One region of the Agrobacterium sp. 5Ca50 genome, then DNA from elsewhere that is predicted to be linked to it. Evidence: predicted binding sites of a transcription regulator. Region 1 holds the regulator's gene; the other holds the start of a gene.
What was found. The regulator PhoB, encoded in region 1, activates phosphate uptake and scavenging genes when phosphate is short. The targets are predictions, from matches to a motif close to TGTCATNNANCTGTCAT.
Positions count from the first base shown of each region.

Region 2: a site for PhoB is predicted at 1,299-1,315, ahead of ACZ5FM_RS04275 (esterase-like activity of phytase family protein). Genes of this name have one in related genera too.

Region 1 is NZ_AP026438.1:3,631,139-3,634,350, forward strand. Features, by position in the region: gene pstB (phosphate ABC transporter ATP-binding protein PstB) at 1-124, shown strand, start outside; gene phoU (phosphate signaling complex protein PhoU) at 227-946, shown strand; gene phoB (phosphate regulon transcriptional regulator PhoB) at 977-1,660, shown strand; tRNA gene ACZ5FM_RS17415 (tRNA-Leu) at 1,990-2,076, opposite strand; gene ACZ5FM_RS17420 (ABC transporter substrate-binding protein) at 2,621-3,212, shown strand, end outside.
Region 2 is NZ_AP026438.1:890,224-893,435, forward strand. Features, by position in the region: gene ACZ5FM_RS04275 (esterase-like activity of phytase family protein) at 1-1,210, opposite strand, end outside; gene ACZ5FM_RS04280 (adenylate/guanylate cyclase domain-containing protein) at 1,377-2,390, opposite strand; gene rnd (ribonuclease D) at 2,680-3,212, opposite strand, start outside.

The DNA.
Region 1 (3,212 bases):
CGTTTCGCAACGCACGGCGATGTTCCACCTCGGCCATCTTGTCGAAGAAAACGACACTGACAAGATGTTCACCAATCCAGACGACCAGCGCACGCAGGATTACATCATGGGACGCTTCGGCTAATCCTGGAGTAATCGCCCGCTGTTAACGTGAAAGAATTGTGCCGGAGCGACTTGGAGCCATTTAGCTTCGTCTCGCGTCCTTGCAGAAGCCGGAGACTTTGAAATGACATCGACACATTCGCATATCTTGTCTGCTTATGACGATGAGCTGAAATTCCTGACACGCCGCATCTCTGAGATGGGTGGTCTTGCAGAACAAATGTGCGCGGATGCAGTTCGCGCATTGGTCAACTCCGATGCGGCTTTGGCCCAGAAGGTCATTTCAGAAGACGTCGTACTTGACCACGCGGAACGCGAAATTGGTGACAAGGCAATTGTGACCATTGCCAAGCGTCAGCCAATGGCGGCCGACCTGCGCGAAATCATCGGTTCCCTGCGTATTGCAAGCGACCTGGAGCGCGTTGGCGACCTTGGCAAGAACACTGCCAAGCGCGTAATCGCTGTTCAGGGCACGGGCGTACCACGCAAGCTGGCACGCGGCCTGGAGCACCTGTCCGAGCTGGCACTGGTTCAGCTCAAGGAAGTGCTTGATGTTTACGCAACGCGTTCTGCCGAGAAGGCCAATGCCATCCGTGAGCGTGATGAAGAAATCGACGCTATGTATACCTCGCTGTTCCGCGAACTGCTGACATACATGATGGAAGATCCGCGCAACATCACCACCTGCACGCATTTGCTGTTCTGCGCCAAGAACATCGAACGTATCGGTGACCACGCAACCAATATCGCCGAAACCATCTATTACATGGCAACAGGCAGCCAGCTTGAAGGTGATCGTCCGAAGGACGACAGCTCCAACACGCTCGGTGCTGTAACCGAATAATAGATAGACGGACTTGAGCGGAGTACAGCCATGTTGCCGAAGATCGCAGTCGTAGAAGATGAAGAAGCCCTGAGCGTTCTGCTGCGTTACAATCTAGAAGCCGAAGGCTACGAAGTCGACACGATCACCCGTGGAGACGAAGCAGAAATTCGTTTGCAGGAACGGGTTCCTGACCTTCTGTTGCTGGACTGGATGCTGCCGGGTGTTTCCGGCATCGAACTGTGTCGGCGCCTCAGAATGCGGCCTGAAACAGAACGCCTGCCGATTATCATGCTGACGGCGCGTGGTGAAGAAAGCGAACGCGTTCGCGGTCTCGCCACCGGAGCGGATGACTATGTCGTCAAGCCGTTCTCCACGCCAGAGCTGATGGCACGTGTGAAAGCTATGCTGCGCCGTGCGAAGCCCGAGGTGCTGTCTTCGGTGCTAAAATGCGGTGATATCGAGCTTGATCGTGAAACGCACCGCGTTCACCGTAAAAGCCGTGAAGTGCGCCTTGGGCCAACCGAGTTCCGCCTGCTGGAGTTCCTGATGTCCTCACCGGGGCGCGTGTTCTCACGTTCGCAGCTGCTCGACGGTGTCTGGGGGCATGATATCTACGTCGACGAACGCACCGTTGACGTGCATGTAGGACGTCTGCGCAAGGCGCTGAACTTCTCCAATATGCAGGATGTCATTCGCACGGTTCGTGGTGCGGGTTATTCGATGGAAGCTTGATCCGGTCTTTCATCATGTAAAAACATCAAAGGCGCGGCTCATAGTCGCCCTTTTTGTTTCTGGGAGAGCTTTCACTACCCATGAGTTCACAACTCATCGATGCCACCGTTGCTCGATATGAGAACGCGGCATATCCAGTTTGGTGCAAAATTGACCTGAAAATTTGCGGTTTCAGACACGCCCAATCCGACGAACAAAACGATGGTTCGAATTGGTCGAAATCTATCATTTTCAGACAGGCTGTGAGGAGTAACTAGGCCCTAAACGCAAAAAAGCTCCGGAGACCGGAGCTTTTTTGCAGGCTGATTTAGATAACTAAATCAAGAAATTGGTGCCCAGAAGAGGACTCGAACCTCCACACCCTTGCGAGTACCAGCACCTGAAGCTGGCGCGTCTACCAATTCCGCCATCTGGGCGACGGAGAGCGATGTACGGCGAGCAGCGCTCTATGTCAACGGACTTTTTTATTTTTTATGACAAATTGTTTTCAGTCATACGGATTGGCGATTCAACTAATTGAAAATAAATAGTATTTTTACGTGAAAATTTCCGCGCATGGTTTTGCACAGCCTCTAAGCCCTTGTTTTATGCGGATTCTGCGTTTTGCCTGATTTGCCAAGATGCTGGTTTTGCGTGGCACCAATTCCCTCACATATCAGAGCCTTAAATAAGGCTGGCCTGTATCGATACAGGAATCTCTGGTTGTAACAGAATAAATCATATCTTTAGGCAAAAAGGGGGCTTCCGCCTCTGCCTCTCGTGATGCTAAGACAGCTTTTCGGTTACAGCGCCCGTTATTTTGGCAATGGGGGCAGCGAGGCTGGAACAGCAAAACGGAAACTGCCTTGTGAAGCTCTTCCCGTGTTGTGGCTCCGGCATCGGAACAGACTGAAATTACGATAATGACTCAACCATTCCCGTCTGTTGGCACAAACGGGAACATAAAAGTGGGAGCTATACATGAATTCCAAAATTGGCCTCATTGCGGCAGCCTTGCTGTCTGCAACATGCTTCGCCAATGTAGCAAGCGCGAAAACCTTCGTTTACTGCTCCGAAGGTTCTCCAGAAGGTTTTGACCCGGGCCTCTACACCGCCGGCACCACCTTTGACGCCGCTGCACACACTGTTTACAGCCGCCTGCTCGAATTCGAGCCCGGCACAACCAAGCCAGTTGCTGGTCTTGCTGAAAGCTGGGAAGTTTCGGAAGACGGCACGGTTTACACCTTCAAGCTGCGTCCGGGCGTAAAGTTCCAGACAACTGATTTCTTCACGCCAAGCCGTGAACTGAACGCCGATGACGTTGTTTTCTCCATCGAGCGCCAGATCAAGACTGACAACCCATGGCACCAGTATGTTGCTGGTACATCCTGGGAATATGCTGCCGGCATGGGCTTCCCAGAGCTGATCAAGTCGGTTGAAAAAGTCGACGACATGACGGTCAAGATCACCCTGAACCGTCCTGAAGCACCTTTCCTGGCAAACCTTGCGATGCCATTCGCTTCGATCGTTTCGAAGGAATACACCGACAAGCTCGCTGCTGACGGCACCAAGG
Region 2 (3,212 bases), 960 kb from region 1:
CGAACGGCATGTCATAGAAACCTTCGCCGCCACCCTGACGCTTCTTGTTGTCCGGATCGGAAATCTTCAGCAGGTCGATGTAACCGATCTTGCGGGCAGCCTTGCCAACATTGGTATCGTTGAACTCGATTTTGTAGATGCGCTTGACCTTTGACGGAACGGCAAAGCAGTTGGTCTCAGGCTTCTTCGGGTCGGCGCAGGCCTTGTCGGCAGTACCGGCACCATTGTCACGTTCGATGACCAAAGCGGTGGTTTCGTCGAGCATGTTGAAGTCGCCGATCGCTTCGCCACCTTCGGCCAGCGGGTAAAGCCATGTGCGGCCTGTCCAGGACTTCGAGGCAACATCCAACTCGATGATACGAAGGCCGGTTGCTCCGTCTTCGGTTTTTTCCACCTGGCCATCAGCGGTGTAGAGTGGGCCTTCCAGCATGCCGTACAGCTTGGAGCCGTCCTTGGACATGGCCATGCCTTCATAACCGCCTGAACGCTTCAGGTTGAAAGCAGGCATTTTCTGTGTCGGGTTACCCGGCAGGGTCAGGGTAGGATGATCAGGCGACTTCACGTCGATCTCGCCAGCCTTGGTGGCGATGACATCGGTCAGCTTGCCGTCACGGGAGAACTTCAGGATATAAGGTCCGAATTCTTCACCAATCCAGAAACCGTCTGCAACAGGCTGGATGGACTCAACGTCAAAATCAGCGCCGGTCAGGTAACGCCTGTCGGAACCTTCCATGACGATTGGGAAGGGAGCCTTTCTGTCCGGGTCGGACAGGAACACGGTTTCCTGCGCATTCACCTCGCCTGCATCCCAATCGAAGGAAAGGTGGTGCAACATCAGCATGGAATCGCTGGAGTTGATCTTCGAACCGAAACCATTGTCGGAAAGGCTCCAGAAGGTGCCATCTTCCATCGCCTTGATGCCGGAAAAGCCCTGCATGGCCTGACCGTTGAACGGCATGGAAAGGCCAGTTGGCCGAACGCCGTCCATGCCCGGAACCGTGCCGAGACCCTCAGCGCGCTTGCGATCTGCTGTCGTGAACTTGGCAGATGTTTTGAGGTGTTCAGGCGCATCTGCCGGTGCTGGGATAATGGTATTGGCAGGCAGAATGGCATGCGAAACGAGCTTGGCAGGGAATTCTTTTTCGGCGGCAATTGCCGAGAAGCCGGAGATCGCAAAAATAGCAACAGAAGCAAGAAGTGTTTTGGTCATTAAATTCACCTGTCGGTTGGCACTAAAACTATGCTGTGTCGGGTACGCAGAGTTTGTGAAACTGAGGTGATGGGTGATTGAAGCTTTGGTGAAAGTTTTATGATGGCAACGTTATCATCGCCAAATCATGCGCTTTTAGTAAGCTGCTGGTTCTTTTAAATAAAATTTATGACTTCACCAGCGAGCAGACACCCAGTGTCTGGCCGCGACCCTTCACGGCATGTTCGCCCAAATACTCGCTTTTGATGCCCTTTGGCAGCAAAAGGCGGTGAATGAGATCGGACGAGATCAGGATCGGGTGGCCAAGCATCTTGCTGAGGGATTCGAGACGGGCGGTGGTATTCACCGTGTCTCCGAAATAGGTGATCTTGTGATGGTCGACACCGATTTCAGCCGTGATGACAGGACCGCCATGCAGGGCAAAGCGCAACTTTGGCATGACGCCGAAGGTCTTCATCCAGAAGTCCTGCCGTTTTTCGATAGCGGCCAGAATGTCGAAGACACATTTGATGCAGGCTGACTTCTTGATGGCATCCTGAAACGGCCATGTGATGATGGCGGCATCGCCGATGTAATCATCAATTGCCCCGTTATGCCGGCGCACGGGTGCGGCATAGGTGGCAAAGATTTCGCGTAGGAATTCCTGCGCTTTCATATCGCCATGGGTTTCGGCAAATGTCGTGGAGCCAACAAGGTCGATAAAGATGAAAACGCGCTCTTCACGCACGGGACGGCGATAGCGCCCTAGCAGCAGATCCGTAAAAATGTCGCGGCCAAGCAGTTCTCGCACCCGCATCACGAATACGATGATGCTGCAAACGATGCCTGTGAAAATCAACGTCTGCGGTTCGGCATGAACCGCGCGTTGCCAGTCGACTTTCAAAATGCCGGTTGCCCAAAGCAATGTTCCTCCCACGGCAAATCCGCAGAAAACCAGAACCGCATAGACGATCAGGCCTATTGCTATGTAGGCCGGCGTTGGCAGGAAACTGATGCGGTGCGAAAGCCGGGGCAGGATGTAGCCGCGCTCAAAGGCAAGAATAGGCGCACAGGCAAAGAGTGCATAGGTCGCGCCGATGAACGGACCGCCACCATATTCCAGAAAGGCATATGCGACGCCGCTGCCGGCAACTGCCAAAAACAGCAGCAGGTAGTCCAGCATTAAAAGGAGCTTTCGCATATGGTTCCGATACTTTCGATGAATTGCAGCCGCCGTCGAGGTCGGCGCGTTGGCTGCCTAGACTGCAACCGAGACTTTAATGTGGAAATCGATTTGCCAAAAGTGACGATTTGGAAAGGTGTTTCAAACGCTTTTTCACTGTTGCCGGATTGCACGTTTAGCTGGCCATCTAGGCCGGTTGGGCAATGACGACAAGACGTTTAACCCGTTTACTGGAAATGGCTCGCGCGTTTAAATCCGGTCTCCTCAGAGGCCGGATGGAAAAAGGGCGACGAGGAGACAGTCTATATTATTCAGTCGGCAGTTCGACCGCTTCAACCTTCTTGCCGGCAAAACGCAAGGCTACACCGCCATTGATGAGCTTCAATGCCACATCACCGAACAGTTCCTTGCGCCAGCCCGAGAGAGCGGCAACCTGGGCCTTTTCACCTTCGGAGGCAATCCTGTCGAGGTCATCGCTGTTGGCGATGATCTTGGCAGCGACGCCGTGCTTGTCTGCCGTCAGTTTCAATAGAACCTTGAGGAGTTCAACGGCGGCTCCTGAGCCTTCCGGCGAGTGGCTGTGACGTGGCGCTTGTGGCATCTCGGTCTTCGGCAGGGCAAGAGCGGCGTTAACGGTTTCGATGATGGCGGTGCCCGACGACGAGCGCTCCCAACCCTTTGGAATGGTGCGCAGGCGCGACAATGCCTCGCTATCCTTGGGCTGTTGCTGGGCAATCTCGAAAATCGCATCGTCTTTCAGAACGCGCGAACGCGGCACATTGCGGCTGCGCGCTTCACGCTCACGCCATGCGGCCACAAATTTGAGAATGGCAAGTTCAG